2 regions of the Methylobacterium brachiatum genome follow, and region 1 is predicted to be linked to the other one. Evidence: predicted binding sites of a transcription regulator. Region 1 holds the regulator's gene; the other holds the start of a gene.
What was found. Region 1 encodes LexA, which represses DNA repair genes until DNA is damaged. Its sites were predicted from a motif close to TGTTCNNNNTGTGTTCNG; they were not measured.
Positions count from the first base shown of each region.

Region 1 (10,405 bases):
ATCTTTGACGGCGCGCCCGTAGGCGACGGCCGGCGACAGGCCGCGCAGATCGCCCTTCTGAGGGTCGCTGTTGTAGTAAGCCAGCAGCCCCTCGAACCGGGCGCAGAATTCATCGAAGCTTCCGTCGAAGGGCTCCGGTGCGCGCCCGAGGTTGCCCGAGCGAGTCTTCATTCGGTCGCCGCCGATGTAGCCTTTCACCGGAGCCAGGATCTTCTGCTCCAGGACCCGGAACGAGCCCTCCAGGATGCCTTTGGCCGCGGCGTTGTACGGCGCCGCCCGCGTGATCCCGCCGCCCTGCCCCGACCGGCAGTCGAGGTTGGCGAGCTTGATGGCGTCGCGCACGAAGTCGGCGAAGGCGTATTCCGAGCCGTTGTCGAGGTAGAGGTGCGCCGGCATGCCCCAGTGCGGATCCTGGGTCATGGCGACGAAGCTGCGGATCAGATCGGCGTTGCGAACCGCGGTGCCGGGCTCGCACAGCACCAGGTCCAGACGCAGGCGGCGGTTCGCAGCATCGAGCCAGGCGATGCCCTTTGGCGTAGCCAACGTGCCGTCCTGCCGCCGCACGTACACATCAAAGTGGTGCACGTCGCCGTAGACCACTTCCATAGGCGCGAGGCCCGCCGAGGTGAGCCGCACCCGCGGCCGGGCATTGTCCCATTCCTTGATGTTGGTGTGGTACTCGTGGACCCGGCGAGCGTCCCGGCCGGCCTCAATGACGTGCTTCGGGAGCTGGCAAGCCGACAGGTTGGCTTCGTAGTCTCCAATCCCCACCTGGGCTGTCAGCTCGGCCAGCCGCTCGGATGCGAGGCGCAGGACGCCGCTGTAGCTCGTGCCATTGCCCCAGAGAGCGCGGATGTACCGCTGGATCGTCCCGGCGATCCGCTCGCGGGTCTCATCGTCCAGAGCAACCGTCGCGGCATCCCAGCGACGCGTGATAACGGGCAAGCTCTCCGGCTTCACCTCGCGCCGCTTGCGCACCAGGCCGCGGATGCCGCCGGCCGTCGCCTTGCTGACTTTGCGCTCGATGTCGCGACGGCTCGGAGAGAACCAATGCCCGTCCGGGCCGCACACCTCGACGCCCGCCAGCGCCTCGATCGCGGCCCGGCGCTCACGCGAGCCCTTCGGATGAGCCAGTGCAGGGCGAAGGAAGTAGGCCCACCACTCGGCTGCCTTGAGCGCCTTTGCAGACGGGTTCAACGACCCTTCAACGGGCGTGTGCGCTGACTGAATGCGGAGTTGAAGGTCGGCCGGCAGGCTATCGACCCGGACCTTCAAGTGAGTACCAGCCCTGCCGCCTCGACCATGCACAGGCATTGTGAGCATGTTCGCTCCCCGCCAAGGGAGACCGCGCGCCGCCCGCAGAAGAGCATTTCTCGCCTTCCGCTGAGAGATGCCGGCGACGTGAGCCAGGTCAGGCCCTGAGATCCACTCCGCGGTCATGCGGCGTTTTCGATCTCAGAAGCGACTCGGAGGATGCGAATACGAAGATCGATGGCGCGACGACCTAAGGACTGCCCCCTGAGGGCACGGTAGGCGAGGCGCCGATCGATGCCTTGCGCCATAAGCCAAGCGTTCAAAGACGTGCCAGCAGACACGAAGGTCGCTCGGATCCGCTGGTACTCGCGATCGTAGTCAGCTGCGGTGTCGTGGAGGATGGCTGTCATGCTATCGTACCCAAGGTCCGACAAAAGATGACATTTTGTGTCATCTTTTGTCAAGTTAGGGTGCGCGTGTCATGTCAGATGTCGAAGCCGAAATAAACGCGATGAAAATGCGGCTTGGCGTCGAATTAGACAGGGACCTCGCCGAAGAACTCAAAATCGTTCCCACTTCTGTGGCAGCGTGGCGCCGCAGGGGAAAGGTTCCCGATAAGTACAAGCTACGATATAAGATTGCTAAAGATGTACAAGAGATCCGATCTCAATCGTCATATCCGCATGGACTTCATGACGCTTATGTTTTCGCGCTGATCGCTATAGTCGCTTCCAAATTTCAGAGCGGTGGTGACTGGGACGATAGTTCTGTCGACGGGTTCGAGTTGGCTTGGATTGGTCAGAAATTATCGGCATTGCACCGTTCTCTAGCCAGCGAGCTGCGCTATGACCTCAGCCGCGAGAAACTGAGGACACGCTTTGACGACATAAGAGCGGAGATAGACGAAAAGGGCGTGTCAGCTTGGCTGGATGACCGTTTGTCATCTTAGCTGAGGTCCGCAATAGGGTCCGCAATCGGACAGATAGCAAACGCTGGGTCCGCAAAAAGCTGTTCCGTTAAAGCGGGTTACTCATAACTGGCGGCCGTTGAGAACGCCGACTAGGTTCCCCAATCGGAGCAAGCTAAGCCCCTGACGTGAAACGAATTTTCTGTCGTCGTCGCCAATTAGCGATGACATAGCCGTCGCCAAATTGGCTTCGCCGCCCCAAAGCTTGGCCGGATCAGGCTTGCGGAACACTTGCGGAACGTTTAACGTGTTCGTGATTTGTTTCCGAGGCCGCGTCGATGCGGTCCGCCAAGCCGCGAGTCCCCCGTCGATGCTCACGCGCAAGCAATTGGACCTCCTGCGTTTCATCCAGAGCCGCATGCAGGAATGCGGCGTCCCGCCCTCGTTCGACGAGATGAAGGACGCCCTCGATCTGAAGTCCAAGTCGGGCATCCACCGGCTGATCACGGCCCTGGAGGAGCGCGGCTTCCTGCGGCGCCTGCCGAATCGGGCGCGGGCCATCGAGGTGATCCGCATCCCCGAGAGCCTGTCGCAGGCCGCCGCGCCGCCGGCCGAGCCCCGCCGCTTCACCCCGAGCGTGGTCGAAGGTGGCAAGTCCAAGCTGCCGCCCCAGCCCGCGACCACCCGGATGATCGATGATGGCGGGCGCGCCATCTCGATTCCGGTGATGGGCCGGATCGCGGCCGGTACGCCGGTCTCGGCGATCCAGAACCAGAGCCACGCCATCACCATGTCGCCGGACTTCCTGGCCGGCGGCGAGCATTACGCCCTCGAAGTGCGCGGCGATTCGATGGTCGATGCCGGCATCCTGGACGGCGACCTCGTGGTGATCCGCAAGCAGGACACGGCCAATACCGGCGACATCATCGTGGCGCTGATCGACGACGAGGAGGCCACGCTGAAGCGCCTGCGTCGCCGCGGCTCCTCGATCGCCCTGGAGGCCGCCAACCCGGCCTACGAGACCCGCGTGCTCGGACCCGACCGGGTCCAGATCCAGGGCCGGCTCGTCAGCCTCGTCCGCCGCTACTGAAGCGGCTCGGCCGGCGCGTCGCCGGGCGCGGCTTCGGGACCGGCGGCGTCGGGCTCGGACGGGATCGGGGCGCCGGGAGCGGGCGTTTCGGTCCGCTGCACCGGTGACGGCCCGGCATTGGGGGACGGTCGCCAGGGAACGGAGCGGCCCTCGTCGTGGGCATAGCGAACCGTGAATCCCGCGCGGTCGGCCCGAAGGGCGACGGCGCCGTGGGCGGCGAGCGCCCGGCGGTCGATCACCAGCGGCGCGTGGCAGGTCGGCGGCGCGGCGAACCGGGTGATCAGCACGGCCGCCCGGGCGCAATCCTCCGCGAAGGCGCGCCGGTCGCGGACCAGGGCGATGGCGCGGCCATCCGGCAGGCGCGCGGTGCAGCCGAGACGGTCGCAGCGTCCGCTCTGCGCGACACCGCCGATCACGGTTTTGGCCGACCGGCCGTCGCCATCCGCCTTCAGCCACTGCTCCAGCACGAAGGCCGACGGGCTGCCCAGCGCTGCCAGGCGCCCATCGGTCCCGCGCACGGCCGCGCCGCCGCCCTGCCGGTCGATATAGAGGTCGAAGCGGTCCGGCATCGCGGCGAGGCCGAGCCCCAGCAGGGCGGGCGGCAGGGCGAGCCAGCGCAGCCGCGAGACCGGGAGCGTGGCCAGGAGCAGCCCCGCCGCCAGCAGCACCAGCGCGCCGGTGCCGAAAGCCGGCAGCACCAGGGTGGCCCGATCGAAGCCGGCGATCCACTCCGAGATCGCCAGCATGCCGCCCACCGCCTGCCCCATCAGCCACCAGACCGGCCGGTCGAGGGCGAAAGGATAGGCCAGGATCCCGATCACCGCCGCGGGCATCACCACCAGCGAGACGAGCGGCAGGGTCAGGGCGTTGCCGATCAGCCCGAATGGCTGGATCGTCTGGAAATGGTAGGTGGCGAATGGCGCGGTGGCGATCTGCGCCACGAGCGTCGTCGCCAGGGTACCGGTCACGGCCGCGAGGCCGGTGCCGACGAGCCGCTCGATCCGCCCTGCCCCCGGCCGCCGGAACAGGCCGCCGTCGATCAGCCGCGCGCAGGCGATCAGCCCGGCCACCGCCCCGAACGACATCTGGAAGCTCGGCCCCAACAAACCCTCGGGCTCCCGTGCCAGGGCGATCAAAGCGGCGAGCGCCAGGTTGCGCATCGACAAAGCCGGTCGGTCGACCAGGATCGCGCCCAGCATGATCAGGGTCATGATCAGCGAGCGCTCGGCGGCGATGTCCCAGCCCGAGAAGGCGCAATAGGCGGTGACGCCCAGCATCGCGAACCCGGCGGCGATCTTCTTGATCGGCCAGACCAGGGCGCAGAACGGGACGAAGGCGAGCAATGCTCGCACCAGCCAAAAGACCACGCCGGCGGCCAGCACCATGTGGAGGCCCGAGATGGAGACGACGTGATAGATGCCCGCGGCCCGGAGCGCGTCGTTGGCGGCCGGCCCGATCAGCCCGCGCTTGCCCGTCACGAGCGCGGCCGCCACCGCTCCCGCCTGGCCGCCCTCGGCTTGCGCGATCCGGCGCGTCAGCGCGTTGCGGGCCTCGTCCAGCAGGGCCGCGAGCCGCAGGCGCAGCGGCGGCGGTGCGGGCGGCGCCTGAACCGTGATCACGCCGATCAGCGAGCCCACCGCGCCGATCCCCTGGAAATAGGCATCCCGGGCGAAGTCGTAGCCGCCGGGTCGTGCCGCCTCGGGCGGCGGTAGCAATCGTGCCGTGGCGGCGATGAAATCCCCGGGCCGCAGGGGCGGCGCCGTCCGGAACGAGACCCGGACCCGGAGCGGCCTCACCGCCGGATCGAGCCCGGCGAAGCTCTCGACCCGGATCACGAGCCGGGCACCGACCTCGCGCTCGTCCAGCGCCTCGATCATTCCGGTGAGCGGCCCGATGGTGGTCCGGGACAGGATCGGGGCCGCCACCTGCCCGACCCGCCAGGTCGCCGCGGCGAAGCCGAGGAAGCCGGCAGCCAGCGCCAGCGCGAGAGCCAGGCTCCCCGGCCGCGCGCCCAGGAACGGCACCGGCGCGAGCGCCAGCGCCGCCCCGACGAGCGGCGCGGCCAGAAAGGGCGTCCCGTCCGCGCCCGCGAAGAACACCAGGATCCCGGTGCCGAACGCCACCGCCAGCCAGGGGAACAGGCGGCGCTGCTCGACCTCCCGGGCGAGGCCGCCGGCAAACCAGTCGCGCAGCGCCGGCGCCCATGCGGGGCGCGGCCCGGCGAGCGCCACCGCGCCGCCCGCCAGCCTCGCGCCGATCCGCCGCATCCGCCCTCGCCTCGCGCCGGGCGACTCAGCTCCGGCATGGGATTCTTAACGCACACCTCGGCCCGTGCTACAGCGCGTACTTCGTGCTACGGGCGCCACTTCGTGCGCCGGGCGCCGCCCGAATGCCCTGCCCCGCCCCGTCGCCCTCCGCCCCCGAACATATCGGCCCGATGTCCTCAGCCGTCGTCACGCGCTTCGCCCCCTCGCCCACCGGCTACCTCCATATCGGAGGAGCCCGCACGGCGCTGTTCAACTGGCTCTATGCCCGCCACACCGGCGGCAAGATGCTGCTGCGCATCGAGGATACCGACCGGGAACGCTCGACCAAGGGCGCGATCGACGCGATCCTCGACGGCCTGTCCTGGCTCGGCCTCGACTGGGACGGGGACGTGGTCTTCCAGTTCGCCCGGGCCGAGCGCCACCGCGCGGTCGCCGAGGAGCTGCTGGCCGCCGGCCGCGCCTATCACTGCTACGCCTCCGCGGAGGAGCTCACGCAGATGCGCGAGACCGCCCGGGCCGAGGGCCGCGCCCCGCGCTACGACGGGCGCTGGCGCGACCGGGACCCGTCCGAGGCGCCCGCCGGGGTCAAGCCGGTGATCCGGCTTCGCGCGCCCACCGAGGGCGAGACGGTGGTCGAGGACGCCGTGCAGGGCCGGGTGACCTGGGCCAACCGCGATCTCGACGACCTCGTGCTGCTGCGCTCGGACGGCACGCCGACCTACATGCTCGCCGTCGTGGTCGACGACCACGACATGGGGGTCACCCAGATCATCCGCGGCGACGACCACCTCACCAACGCCGCGCGCCAGAGCCAGATCTTCTCCGCGCTCGGCTGGGACATCCCCAAGATGGCCCATATCCCGCTGATCCACGGTGCCGACGGGGCGAAGCTGTCCAAGCGTCACGGCGCGCTCGGCGTCGAGGCCTATCGCGACCTCGGCTACCTGCCGGCGGCCCTGCGCAATTACCTGGTGCGGCTGGGCTGGAGCCACGGCGACCAGGAGGTGTTCTCCACCGAGGAGATGATCGCGGCCTTCGACCTGGGCGCAGTGGGGCGCTCGGCGGCGCGGTTCGACTTCGCCAAGCTCGCCAACCTCAACGGTCTCTACATCCGCGGCAGCGCCGATGCCGATCTGGTCGCCGCGATCGAGACGATCCTGCCCAATGTGGGCCCCGAGCGCGGCCTTCCGGCGACGCTCGAGCCCGACCTGAAGGACAAGCTGACCCAGGCCATGCCGGGCCTCAAGGAGCGGGCCAAGACGCTGATCGAGCTCCTCGACAGCGCCTATTACCTCACCGCCCAGCGTCCCCTGGCGCTCGACGACAAGGCCCGGGCGCTCCTCTCCGACGAGGGCCGGGCGCGCCTCGCCGGCGTGCTGCCGGCCCTCGAAGCCTTGCCCGACTGGAGCGCGGCCGCCACCGAGGGCGCCGTGCGCCAATATGCGGAGACCGCCGGATGCAAGCTCGGGCAGGTGGCCCAGCCGCTGCGGGCCGCGCTCACCGGGCGGACCACCTCCCCGCCCCTGTTCGACGTGATGGCCGTGCTCGGCCGGGCCGAGACCCTGGCCCGCCTCGGGGATCAGGTGGCCTGACGCATCGTCCCGAAGGCGAGCGTCTTTCGGGCCACGCCGATGCGCATCGCGAAACCCGGCCGGTTCGCCCGGGATGTGACATCCGGGACGATCCGGTCGCGCTGATCGGGCGACCGGGAACTGCGGGCGCCGGGTTGGATTTCGCTTGGCGAAGGGGTCGGGTTGTCACCCACCCCGTTGCTGCTGCACTGCCGTTTGGGTAACCCATGGCGCGTGAGCACCCGCAACATAACGCGGCGTGCTCCGGCCCCGGGGTCGCCTCGGGCAACCCGAGGCCGGCATCCGCCACGTCGCCAGAGAAGGGTCCACGTTCCATGAGCGCATCCAGCACCATCACCGTGGACGGCAAGGAGATCGAACTGCCGGTCAAATCCGGCACGATCGGCCCGGACGTCATCGATATCGGCAAGCTCTACGCCAAGACCGGCGCCTTCACCTTCGACCCGGGCTTCACCTCGACGGCGAGTTGCGAATCGAAGATCACCTACATCGACGGTGACGAGGGCGTGCTGCTCTACCGCGGCTACCCGATCGAGCAGCTCGCCGAGAAGGGCGACTTCCTCGAGACCTGCTACCTGATGCTGTTCGGCACCCTGCCGACCGCGGCCCAGAAGGCCGATTTCGACTACCGGGTCACGCGCCACACCATGGTGCACGACCAGATGAACCGGTTCTTCACGGGCTTCCGCCGCGACGCCCACCCGATGGCCGTGATGGTGGCCTCGGTCGGCGCGCTCTCGGCCTTCTACCACGACTCGACCGATATCACGGACGAGAGCCAGCGGATGATCGCGTCGATCCGCATGATCGCCAAGATGCCGACGCTGGCCGCGATGGCCTACAAGTATTCCATCGGCCAACCCTTCGTGTATCCGAAGAACGACCTCGACTACACCTCGAACTTCCTGCGGATGTGTTACGCGGTGCCGTGCGAGGAGTACGAGGTCAACCCGGTCTTCGCCAAGGCGCTGGACAAGATCTTCATCCTGCACGCCGACCACGAGCAGAACGCCTCGACCTCGACCGTCCGGCTCGCCGGCTCCTCGGGCGCGAACCCGTTCGCCTGCATCGCGGCCGGCATCGCCTGCCTGTGGGGCCCGGCCCATGGCGGCGCCAACGAGGCGGCGCTGAAGATGCTGATGGAGATCGGCACGCCCGAGAACGTCGGCAAGTACGTCGCCAAGGCCAAGGACAAGAACGACCCGTTCCGCCTGATGGGCTTCGGCCACCGGGTCTACAAGAACTACGACCCGCGCGCCCGGATCATGCAGAGCACCACGCACCAGGTGCTGAAGGAGCTCGGCAAGACCGAGGATCCGCTGCTGCACGTGGCCATGGAGCTGGAGCAGATCGCCCTCAAGGACGAGTACTTCATCGAGAAGAAGCTCTACCCGAACATCGATTTCTACTCGGGCATCACCCTCAAGGCGATGGGCTTCCCGACCGACATGTTCACCGTGCTGTTCGCGGTGGCGCGCACGGTCGGCTGGATCGCGCAATGGGCCGAGATGATCGAGGACCCGATGCAGAAGATCGGCCGTCCGCGCCAGCTCTATGTCGGCCCGACCCAGCGCGACTACGTGCCGGTGGACCAGCGCGGCTGAGCCGGCCCATCGAACCCGATGTGACCCCTGGGGCGGCCGAAGGGCCGCCCCTCTCGTTTGCGCAGGCCGCGGGATCCGTCGCCAGGCTCCGCCTCCCCGTCCGGCCGCCCTACGATTGGGCGTCGATCCGCGCCTTCCTGGCGAAGCGGGCGATCCTCGGGGTCGAATCGGCCGAGACCGGCGGCCAGACCTATGCGCGCACCATCTGCATCGGCGGCCGGCCCGGCATCGTCGCGGTCGCGTTCGGCGATGATGCGCTGCACGCGACGCTCCACGGCCTCGCCTCAAGCTCCGAACCGGAGATCGCCGCGCGCCTGCGCCGCCTGTTCGATTGCGATACCGACCCGGCGGCGATCGCGGCCTGCCTGTCCCGGGACCCGACCCTGTCGGACTTGGTGGCGGCTCGCCCCGGATTGCGCCTGCCGGGCGCCTGGGACCCGTTCGAGACCGGCTGCCGGGCGATCTTGGGTCAGCAGGTTTCCGTCGCCGCCGCGATCCGGCTCGCCGGAAAGCTGGTCGCGGCCTTCGGGACGCCCCTGGCGGAGCCGGTCGGTCCCCTGACCCATGTCTTCCCGACGCCCGCCCAGCTGGTCGAGGCCGATGTGGCACTCGCCCTGAACATGCCCCGGTCCCGCGGCGCGGCGATCCGAGCACTGGCGGCGGCGGCACTTGCCGATCCGGACCTGTTCGCCCCCGCCGGGACCCTGGAGGCGGCGGTGCTGCGCTTCACGGCGATTCGCGGGATCGGTCCCTGGACGGCCCAGTACATCGCCATGCGGGCGCTCCAGCTGCCGGATGCGCTGCCGGTGGGCGATGTCGGCCTGCTGCGCGCCCTCGCGACCGGCATTGGCCGCCCGAGCCCGGCCGCGCTCCTCGCCCGGGCCGAGGCCTGGCGGCCGTTCCGCGCCTACGCGGCCCAGCACCTCTGGGCCGCGGACGAAGCGGCCGTGACGGGGCGGTGAGGCGAGCGGTGGGCTTCCTTTTCCCCATGGGCAGGCCGGGTTTACGTTAGGGCCGGCCGGGGGGCTTGGTTCATGCCGGAACTGGACGAGGAAGCGCGCGACAAGCTTGTCGCGAACGAGCGCATCAAGTTCACAGGGACCTACGCCAATGGTCTCGCCGTCGCGATCTTCGCCGTGGGTGGTTTCGCGCCGTTCATATCGACCGCCCTGTCGGATCGCCCACATTTCGCGCCCGTGCTCATCGCGATGGCGGTTTGCTGGATCATGAGTGGCGCCATACCTTCGGGTGTGCGGCACGCGCTACGGGATCTTCGCCCATGACGACAGCCCAGTTCCTTCTCCTGCTCGCGGTGCCCTTTGCTGGCGGCGTGCTGGCCTTCGGCGCGCTCTGGCTCGGCCAGCGTTCGCACTGAGACAGGGTCTGTCCCACCCGCGCCCTTATCCTAGGTGCCGGAGCGTAGCGGAGGCCTCGAAGGAGGCCCCCAGCTGGCCTTGCGATCTCTCAAGCCCTCCTTCGAGGCTGCGGCGCAGGATCTCGGCGACGAGAAAGCGGGTTCGGCGTCCGTCACGATCTCGTTTCGCTCAGCGCCCGAACCGCTCGAACTTCGGGAAGCTGCGCGCCATCATCAGGCCGACCTCGCCGCGATGGCCGAGCCACTTCTCCAGCACCGCAGCGTTGGCCAGCCGCCCCTCGGCCGAGCCGTCCTGCCAGGGCAGGCCGTCGGCCAG
Region 1 covers NZ_FOQW01000004.1:218,659-229,063, forward strand. Annotated here, with positions in the region: gene BMZ47_RS05335 (Mu transposase C-terminal domain-containing protein) at 1-1,275, opposite strand, end outside; gene BMZ47_RS05340 (helix-turn-helix domain-containing protein) at 1,437-1,664, opposite strand; gene BMZ47_RS27855 (hypothetical protein) at 1,736-2,203, shown strand; gene lexA (transcriptional repressor LexA) at 2,532-3,251, shown strand; gene BMZ47_RS05350 (ComEC/Rec2 family competence protein) at 3,245-5,518, opposite strand; gene gltX (glutamate--tRNA ligase) at 5,689-7,110, shown strand; gene gltA (citrate synthase) at 7,425-8,714, shown strand; gene BMZ47_RS05365 (DNA-3-methyladenine glycosylase family protein) at 8,735-9,676, shown strand; gene BMZ47_RS05370 (amino acid transporter protein) at 9,749-9,997, shown strand; gene parC (DNA topoisomerase IV subunit A) at 10,259-10,405, opposite strand, start outside.

Region 2 (10,405 bases), on a different contig from region 1:
CCTGCAACTCGGTCGCGGCCGACGAGACCTGGGTGACGATGCCGGCGACCGCGGCCTCGAAGGTCTCGGCCATCTGGCGCATGACGGCCCGGCGCTGCCCCTCGGCACTGCGGCGCGCCTCCTCCGCCTCGGCTTCGAGCTGCCGGGTCCGGAGCAGGTTGTCCTTGAACACCTGGACGGCGCCGGCCATGGCGCCGATCTCGTCCCGGCGCTCCCGGGCCGGAACCACGACGGAGGCGTCACCGTCGGCCAGGGCGCGCATCGCTCCGGTCATGCTGCGGATCGGCCGCAGTACCCGCCGGACCACGACCAGCGTGCCAAACCCGGTCAGCAGCAGAGCGGCGATCAGGAACAGGGCGGTCCGCAACAGCGCGGCACGCGCCTCCTCGGTCAGCGCCTGGGCCCGATCGACCAGCGCGTCGAGCGCGGCTGTGGCCAGGTCGGCGATCGTGTTCACCTCGGCGGTGTGCCGGATGCGCAGGTCGTCGATGGACAGGCCGGTCGGCCGGCCCTGCGAGAGCGCCTCCGTGGCGGCCCGGCGGCGCGCCTCGGCCTCGCCCTCGAAATTGTCGGCCTTCGCCTTGCGGAAGGCGGCCCGGACCGTGTCCGACGGCTCATCGGCGGCGACCGCGACGACGCCGGCCCAGGCGGCGGCCAGCCGACCGCGCTCCTCGGCCGCGGCGACGACATCCGCCTGCGACCACGGGGTGCCGGCGGCGACGGCGGCTTCGATCCGCACGACCACGCCGCCGATCAGGGCCCGCGACGCCCAGGCGGCGCGTTTCAGGTCGAGATAATGCGCGAGGCTAGGATCCCCGCGCGGGATGACGGCGTCCACCGCGTCGTTCGTCGCCAGGAAGGCGTCGAGCAGCGCCTGCGACGCCTCGGCGATGGCCGGCAGCGTGCCGGCGGGTCGCTGCGCCGCCGGAACCGCGAGGGCGGCATCGACCTGCGGGCGCAGCTTGAGCGTGGCCTCGTAGGCCCGCTGCAGCGGCTCGACCTTCGCCAGCACCGTGGGCGCATCCACCTCGCGGGCGAGCGTCGCGAGCTGGGCGAGACCGGTCGCGATGGTGGCGCGCTGGGCGGCGATCAGCGCCGCGTCCTTACCGGGAATCGGCTCGGCGGCCTTCAGGGCCTGGAGCGTGCGGCCCCGCTCCATGCGGATGGCCAGGAGATCCTTGAGAAGCGTCCGGCTCGCCTCGGTCAACGCCACCACGCGATGGCTCTGGTCCGCTTGAACCTGGGCGTCACGCAGAGTCGAGACCCCCGAGGCGATCAGCATGACGCTCATCGAGAACAGGGTCGCGCACAGGATCTTGCCGATCGTCAGGGTCGTGAGCTCGAAGCCGGCGAACGTGAAGGGTTGCCCACGAGACATCGGAAGCGGTTCCATCAGGATGAAAATGCGTTGCCGGATGATTTTCGATCCTGTTTTAGAAGAACTCTAAATATCTATCAGCGGCATAATCTCTCTGGATCCGAATCACGACGTTTGCAACACGAATGCGTGACAATTTCCATTGGTAAACACTGAACCGCAGGAATTGCTTTGCCCTCGAAATGCACCCGCTATCCTACTTGAGACGGATGCCGGCACGGCCATCATTGCGTGGCCCATCGGCTGAGATCTGATTCTCCCGGCGGAATCCGCGTCGGGAGCGAAGGCCGACTTTCGTGCGGCCGGTGCCGCACCGGCAATCGCTCCCGCGGAACCTGGGCAAGCGTCCCGTCAGAACAGCGCGAGCTGCGCCCCAGGCTTGCGGAACGCCGCCTCGTTCAGGGCCATCTGCCCGAAGGCGAAGCCGAGCCGGCCGCCGGCGAGACGAACCCGCTGGCCGATCATCTCGGCATAGGCCCCCTCCCCGCGGAAGCGGTGGCCGAAGCGGGGATCGTTCTCGCGGCCGCCCCGCGCCTGGCTCAGCAGCGCGAAGGCCCGGGCCCGGCGCTCGGGATAGTGCTCGGCGAACCAATCGGCCACGAGGTCGGCGACCTCGCCCGGCAGGCGCAGCAGGGCATGGCCGATACGGCTCGCGCCGTTCTCCCGGGCGCAAGCCAGGATCGCCTCGATCTCGTGGTCGGTCAGCCCCGGGATGATCGGCGAGACGTTGACCATCACGGGCACGCCGGCCTCGCTCAGGCGCCGCATCGCGGAGAGCCGCTTCTCCGGTCGCGGCGCCCGCGGGTCGAGCCGCCGGGCGAGGTGCGGATCCAGCGTCGGCAGCGAGACGGCCACCAGCACGAGGTTCTCGGCCGCCATCTCGGCCAGGATGTCGAGGTCGCGCAGCACGAGGTCGGACTTTGTGGTGATGCCGACGGGATGGCGGGCCTCCCGCAGCACTTCCAGCACGGCGCGGGTGATGCGGTGCTCCCGCTCCACCGGCTGGTAGGGATCGGTGGCGGTGCCGAGCGCGATCGTCGCCGGCCGGTAGCCCGGCGCGGCGATCTCCCGTGCCAGGACCCGGGCGGCGTCGGGCTTGGCGATGATCCGCGATTCGAAGTCGAGCCCCGGCGACAGACCGAGCCAGGCATGGGTCGGCCGCGCGTAGCAGTAGATGCAGCCGTGCTCGCAGCCGCGATACGGGTTGACCGACCGGTCGAAGGGGATGTCCGGCGAGGTGTTGCGGGCGATGATCCGCGCCGTGCGCTCAGGGGTGACCTGGGTGCGCAGGGGCGCGGGGGCATCCGCCTCCCAATCGCCGTCCTGGAAGATCTCGCGCGCGGCGGCGTCGTAGCGGCTCGTGGGGTTGGCGGTGGCGCCGCGCCCGCGCCGAGCCTCCGGAGGCCGCGCGCTCGGGCCGAGGCGCAGGGACGCCTCGGGGGTGGATCCGCTCGGACTCTCTGCCATGTCGCGCCACCTCGTTCCCCGATCGGAACATAGCGCGAACAGGGACGCGGCCAACGCCTTAATTTCAGGCAAAGGCGCCCGCGCGGCAGCTTCGATGCCCGGCATCACCGCCGAGACGCGGCGCAGCGGTTTACCGCCGCGCAAAATCGTCTATGGGCGCGCTCATGCTCTCCGCCGTGACCTATCTGGCCGACCCGGCCGATCCGGACGCGATCGACCGCCTGGCCGACACGCTCAGCGTGCTCGTATCGGGCGTCGCCGGCGGCCTGATCGGCGACGCGGTGATCGTGACCGGCCGGGAGAGCGAGGCGGCCGCCGCCATCGCGGACGCCACCGGGGCGACCCTGGTGCTGCATCGTGGCGCGAGCCCCTATGGGGCCGGCGCCGCGGTGGCCCGGCGGGACTGGGTGCTGTGCCTGGAGGCCGGCGACGTCCCGGCGGAGGGCTGGATCCGCACCCTCGACCGCTTCGTCGGCACAGCCCGTCCGGAGACCGGGCTCGGCCGCCTGCACCGCCCGGCCGCGGGCTGGATCGCCGGTCTGGTCGGCCGCATCGAAGCCGTTCTCGGCGCACGGCGGGCCCGGCCCGGCGACGTGGTGCGGCGGGACGCGCTGCGGGCCGGCGCGGTGTTCGCGCCGCGCCTCAAGGTCAGGCCGCTGATCGCCCGGATCGACCGGCCCTGATCGACAGAATGTCGCAGCTCGACTTGCCGTTATCCGCGCACCCGCGGTGAAATTCCCTGGTGCGATGGCAGAAAACTTGCTGAACTGGCGCTTATAGGCGAGCGCCGCACCCGTTGCGCCGCAGGGAAGGATGCGCCGATGGACTCCTCAGGCCTGATGGGGCGGAAGTCCGTCGACGACATCCTGGAGAGCGGCGAGGGCGAACAGCAGCTCTCGAAGACGCTCGGGGCGCTCTCGATCACCGCGATGGGGATCGGGGCGATCATCGGCGCCGGCATCTTCGTGCTCACCGGCACCGCGGCGGCGCAGTATGCCGGGCCCGGGATCATGCTGTCCTTCGTGCTCGGCGGCATCGCCTGCGCGTTCGTCGGCCTCTGCTATTCCGAGATGGCGGCGCTGATCCCGGTGGCCGGATCGAGCTACACCTATACCTACGCGACGCTGGGCGAGTTCTTCGCCTGGCTGATCGGCTGGGACCTGATCCTCGAATACGCCATGGGCGCCGCCACGGTGGCGGTGGGCTGGTCGGGCTACGTCACGAGCCTGCTGAAGGATGTCGGCATCGTGATCCCGGCCCGGTTCGCGCACGCGCCGGGGACGGCGATCGACGGCGGCGGTACCGCCCTGTTCAACCTGCCGGCCGTGGTGATCGTGGCGCTGATCACGATCCTGCTGATGCGCGGCACCAAGGAATCGGCGCGGTTCAACAACATCATGGTGGCGGTCAAGCTCACCGTGGTGGTCGCGTTCATCGCGCTGGGCTGGGGCCATGTCGACACGGCGCATTGGAGCCCGCTGATCCCGCCGAACGAGGGCACCTTCGGGCAGTACGGCTATAGCGGCATCCTGCGCGGCGCCGGCGTGGTGTTCTTCGCCTTCATCGGCTTCGACGCGGTCTCCACCGCCGCCCAGGAGGCGCGCAAACCGCAGAAGGACATGCCGATCGGCATCCTCGGCTCGCTCGCCGTGTGCACCATCCTGTACGTGCTCGTGGCCGCCGTCCTGACCGGGCTGGTGCCGTACAAGGAGTTGAACGTTCCCGACCCGATCGCTAAGGGGGTCGATGCCATCGGCATCGGCTGGTTCGCGTTGCTGATCAAGCTGGGCGCGCTCACCGGCCTGACCACGGTGATCCTGGTCCTGCTCTACGGCCAGAGCCGGATCTTCTTCACCATGGCCAATGACGGGCTGCTGCCGAAGCTGTTCGCCCATGTCCACCCGACCTACCAGACGCCCTATCGCAGCCAGGCGCTGATCGGCGCCGCGGTCGCTCTCGTGGCGGCGCTGGTGCCGATCCACATCCTCGGCGAGATGGTCAGCATCGGCACCCTGGCCGCCTTCATCCTGGTCTGCGGCTCGGTGATCTACCTGCGCCGGACCGACCGGCACATGAAGCGGCCGTTCCGGGCCCCGGCCGTACCGGTGGTGCCCATCCTCGGCATTCTGTTCTGCCTGCTGCTGATGGTCGGACTGCCCCTCGACACCTGGCTGCGCCTGGTGATCTGGATGGCGATCGGGCTGGTCATCTACTTCTTCTACGGACACAGGCACTCGGTGCTGCGCCGCAAGGAGGGCAACGCCGTCACGCCGTGATGCTGGCGCCGCGCCGCAGGTGCTCGTCGAGCCGCGGCATGATCTCGACGAAGTTGCAGGGGCGGTGTCGGTAATCGAGTTGCTGTGCGAGGATGCCGTCCCAGGCGTCCCGGCACGCCCCCGGCGAGCCCGGCAGCACGAACACGTACGTCGCCTGCGCGACCCCGGCCGTGGCCCGGGATTGCAGGGTCGAGGTGCCGATCTTGTCGTACGAGATCCGGTGGAACACCGCCGAGAAGCCGTCCATCCGCTTCTCGAACAGCGGCTCCAGCGCCTCGGGAGTCACGTCGCGGCCGGTGAATCCGGTGCCGCCCGTGGTGATCACCACGTCGACCGCCGGATCGCGCAGCCATGCCTCGACCTGCGCGCGGATTGCCGGGATCTCGTCCGGCACGATGGCCCGGTCCGCGAGCCGATGACCTGCGTCGGTGAGGCGCTGGCTCAGGGTATCGCCCGAGCGGTCATCCGCCATGCGACGGGTGTCCGAGACGGTGAGCACCGCGATTCCCAGCGGGATGAAGCGGCGTGTATCGGGCTGATCGGCCATCGTGGGTTCTCCGGACTCGAGCCGGGATATGGGCCCCCGCCCCGCGCTTGTCGCCCCCTCGACTGCGGGCTGCCGCATCGGCAATGGGGATCTGGGCGCCTCTCCCGGGGCCGATCCCGCGAGGCCTCCGTCGGGTGCGCCGAACCGTTGCGTGCCCGTTCGCCCGCTGTCGTCTGCGCCGGCATCGCGCCTATGAACCCGGGTCAGCCGGTCAGCGCTCCGGAACAACGCGAGAGTGTCACCCAAAGATATTTTTCGAAAGAAACTATTTGCCTGCTTTCCATTTGGAAAGCTCGATCACAAAATCGTGGCGCTTGTGAAAAAGTTGAACCATAGTTCCACCAATATAACGTCACTCATCTCAGGGCGCATCATCAGAAACTGAATCCGTCGGACACGCTCCGTTCAAGGAGGGTGTTATGCCGCGATATCAAGTCGTTGCACCAAATGACCAAGACTAGATACAGAAAAACATAAAGTTTTTGATTTTTTCTGCGATTCCGATAATTCTCCGGAGGCCGCGGCGTCCGGACGAGTCACCGCCCGGTGGAGACTGACAGAGGTCAGTCTTCCGCGTGCCGACGACGAATCGAGATCGTATTCCGGCCCCGAACCAACGACACCCCTCATGGAGTTTCGCGCGCGAATCGTGTTCTGACCTTCGCCTCGCCGCTCGAACATATCGAGCCTGGAACGATGCCGTTCCAGACACGGGTCTTTGCTCTATTCGCGCCTGATACGCGCTCAGGAATTCGCAGGTTTCGTCACCGGACCGACACGGAACGGCCGATGCTCGCACAGGTTCCCGGGCCCGAATGTTTCATCTCGGCCGAACGAACATCCACGACGCCAAGCAGGAGGGCGCGAGATGACCACGACATCAAGACGATTGGGGGTCCTCGGCGGCCTGAGCCGGCGTTCGACGATCGAATGCCACCAGATGATCAACCGTCACGTCTTGAGTCTAACCAATAACCGTGCCGCTGCGGACCTCGTGACCTGGAGCCTCGACCCGGACACGATCATTCATCTGCTCTCGAAAGATGGCTGGCCGTTGATCGTCGACCAGATCAAGGAGGCCGCCGCGAACCTGCTTCTTGAAGGCGCCGATGCCCTGATGATCGCCAGCGACACGCTTCAATGCGCGCTTGCGGAGGAACCGATCCATTTCGGCGTGCCCGTGATCCCGGTTCATGACGCGCTGGCCGATGAGATCCAGCGCCTGTCCTTGAGAAAAGTCGGCCTCGTCGGTACCTCGGCGACCATGAGCGGGCCGTATTGCCGGGATCTCAGACAGGGATCCTGCAATCTGGATGTGGTGCTTCCGAGCCAGAACCTTTGGGTCAATATCGACTATTCAGTCTGCAATCGCATCTACAACGGCGAGAGCACAGTGCTCGAAGTCGATACCTACCACCAGATTATGTCCCAGTTCGAGGCGCAGGGCGTTGACGGGATCATTGTCGCCTCGCCGGAAATCGCCCTGGCCTTCAACAAGCCCGACCCGGTTCCCGTTCTGCACACGGCCCAGATCCATGCCGCCGCCGCCGCGCGATGGTGTGTCGCCGGCCGCGACATCCTGCGGCCCGATATGCCGCGCCACGACGAGGCCGGGCACGCGTCGGCGGCATCCACCGACGCGGCTTCCAAGGACACGTCGAAGATTTCGTTCGAAGCGCTGCAGCCGCGCGATCTTCGCCGGAAACGCAAGCGGAAGGCCGGACGGTTGTCGGCCGCAGCCGCATCGGTCTCCGCCGGACAGCAGACGCGCAACTCGTAGCGCCGGGTGACGCCCCCCGGGACATGACGTCCACCCGTGCGGTTCCCGGCCCGTGGACCGAGGCGAAAATCTGCAGACGCCTCGACTTGCCGCGGGCGCCGAACTGCGGTGTCTTCGTGCCTATCGGTGCCGAAGACACCGCAGTCCGGAACTCCTCCCATGCACATGTACGGCAATTGGCGCTCGGCCGCGGCCTTCCGGGTCCGGATCGCTCTGAAACTGAAGGGCATCGCCTACGAGGAGACCTTCATCGACCTCGATGCCGGCGACCAGCACAAGCCGGAATTCCGCCAGATCAACCCACAGGGCGCGGTGCCGGCGCTGTACGACGGCGACGGTCCGCCGCTGACCCAATCCCTGGCGATCCTTGACTATCTGGAGGAGACGCAGGGCGGCGTGCGCCTGCTGCCCGAGGAGCCGCGAGCCCGCGCCCGGGCACGCTCGCTCGCGCAGGTCGTCGCCTGCGACACGCATCCCCTCTACGTGCCGCGGGTGCGCACCTTCCTGATGGAGGAATACGGGCTGCCCCGGGACCGGATGCTGGCCTTCCTCCGCAACGCCTTCGAGACCGGCCTGAAGACCCTCGAGACCCGGCTCGCCACCGAGCCGGGGACCGGCCGCTTCTGCCAGGGCGACGCGGTGAGCCACGCCGACCTCTGCCTCGTCAGCCTCTGGGTCGGGACCGGCATCTTCGGGGTCGAAACGGCGGCCTACCCGACGGTCGCCCGGATCGCCGAGGCCTGCCTCGCCCTGCCGGAGGTCGCCGAGGCGCATCCCCTGCGCCAGCCCGGCGCCCCCGCGGCCTGAGGCGCGGGCCCGGATCCCGCGCCTGCGCGGATCGGGCCTGCCCGATCGGACGTGCTCTTGCTCGATCGGGCGTGCTCTTGGCAGGCAGATGTGGCAATCGGGCGTCCGAGGCGTTTAATCCGGCCGGGGCGTCAATCCAGGCCCGTGGGGGAGAAAGGGTGTCGATGGTACCCGTCGAGAACGAGTCCGGCCTGCATCGCGTCGTCGTGGTCGGCGGTGGTGCCGCGGGGCTCCAGTTGGTGACGAAGCTCGGCGACAAGCTCGGGCGCGGCAAGCGCGCGCATATCACCCTGGTCGACCGCGCCCGGACGCATATCTGGAAGCCGCTGCTGCACGAGGTGGCGGCGGGCAGCCTCGATATCGGCCATCACGCCGTCGATTACCTGCACCACGCCCACATGCACGGGTTCCGCTACCGCATCGGCAGCATGACCGGCCTCGACCGCGAGGCCCGCACGATCCGGCTCGCCGCGAGCCACGACCCCGAGGGGCGCGAGGTCACGCCGGAGCGCTCGGTCCCCTACGACACCCTCGTGATGGCGGTGGGCTCGACCACCAACGATTTCGGGACGCCCGGCGTCGCCGAGCACGCCATCGCGCTCGACACCCAGGACCAGGCGGTGCGGTTCCACCAGCGCCTGGTCAACGCGTCCCTGCGGGCCCACACGCAGGATGGGCCGGTCCGTCCCGGCCAGCTCCACGTCACGGTGATCGGCGCCGGCGCCACCGGCACGGAACTCGCCGCCGAGCTGCACCGGACCTTCCGCCACGTGGTCGCCACCGGGCTGGACCGGATCGACCCGAGCAAGGACATCCGCATCACCCTCGTCGAGGCGGCCGACCGGATCCTGCCGGCGGTGCCGCAGCGCCTCTCGGTGGAGGTGATGCAGCTCCTGAACAAGATCGGGGTCGACGTTCGCGTGAAGGCGCGGGTGACCGAGGTGCGCGCCGACGGCGTGCAGCTCGCCGACGGCACCTTCATCCCGTCGGAGCTGGTGGTCTGGGCGGCCGGCGTGAAGGCGCCGCCCTTCCTGCAGGGCATCGGCGGCCTGGAGACCACGCGGACCAACCAGCTGGTGGTCGCCCCAACCCTGCAGACCACCCGCGATCCCGATATCTTCGCGATGGGCGACTGCGCCTATCTGGTCGAGGCCGGCTCGGACCGGCCCGTGCCGCCCCGGGCCCAGGCCGCCCACCAGCAGGCCAGCCACCTGATCGGCCAGATCCAGGCTAAGATCGACGGCAAGCCCTTGAAGCCGTTCAAGTACAAGGATTTCGGCTCGCTCGTGTCGCTCGGCGAGTACTCGACGGTGGGCAGCCTGATGGGCTTCGTCCGGGGCAAGAACATGCTCATCGCCGGGTTGTTCGCCCGGATGATGTACCGCTCGCTCTACAAGATGCACGAGCGCGCGCTCCACGGCACCGTCAAGACGGCGCTCGACGCCATGGCCCGGGCGCTCACCCGCCGCACCGAATCGCGGGTGAAGCTGCACTGAAGCACCGTCCCGGATCCGATATCCGGGACGATGGTCTGAGCGTTGGAGCGGGCATCATCGCTTTCCGAGAGCCGGCGATTGCCTTTCGGGATGGCGCCCTATGGTTTTACCGGCACCCCGGCGATACGGGGGCCGCAACAGGGAGGATGACCGCATGATCCTGGTCAGCGTGATGTATCCGGCCGGCCCGAATTTCGACATGGGCTACTATCTCGGCCACCACATGCCGCTGGTGCGCGAGCGCTGGTCGGCCCTGGGCCTCCACGACGCAAAGGTGGTCAAGGGTGCCGGAACCCCGGACGGCGGCGCAGCCCCGTTCCAGGTGATGGCGCTGCTGACCTTCGAATCGGCCGACGCCTTCAAGAAGGCCGTTGCCGCCCATGGCGAGGAGATCTTCGCCGATATCCCGAATTTCACCACGGCCCAGGCCCAGGTGCAGCTCAACGACTTCGCGGAGAGCCCGTGATCGACATCGTCAAGGCGGTGCAGCAGGCCGATCCGAGCCTCGGCACCTACGTGGTCGTGCTGCGCGCCGACGCCCGGGCCCTCGACGGTCCGGAGCGGCTGACCCCCGACGCGCAGGCCTGGATCGATGCGAACGCCCCCGGCGGCCGCCTCGCCCGGGTGCGGATCCTGCTCGCCCCCTATCCGGGA
Region 2 covers NZ_FOQW01000003.1:79,204-89,608, reverse strand. Annotated here, with positions in the region: gene BMZ47_RS02600 (methyl-accepting chemotaxis protein) at 1-1,378, opposite strand, end outside; gene BMZ47_RS02595 (PA0069 family radical SAM protein) at 1,730-2,845, opposite strand; gene BMZ47_RS02590 (hypothetical protein) at 2,998-3,528, shown strand; gene BMZ47_RS02585 (amino acid permease) at 3,667-5,121, shown strand; gene moaB (molybdenum cofactor biosynthesis protein B) at 5,111-5,668, opposite strand; gene BMZ47_RS02575 (aspartate/glutamate racemase family protein) at 6,537-7,448, shown strand; gene maiA (maleylacetoacetate isomerase) at 7,608-8,255, shown strand; gene BMZ47_RS02565 (NAD(P)/FAD-dependent oxidoreductase) at 8,420-9,751, shown strand; gene BMZ47_RS02560 (EthD family reductase) at 9,906-10,217, shown strand; gene BMZ47_RS02555 (hypothetical protein) at 10,214-10,405, shown strand, end outside.
Region 2: a site for LexA is predicted at 2,869-2,886, ahead of BMZ47_RS02595 (PA0069 family radical SAM protein). Genes of this name have one in related genera too.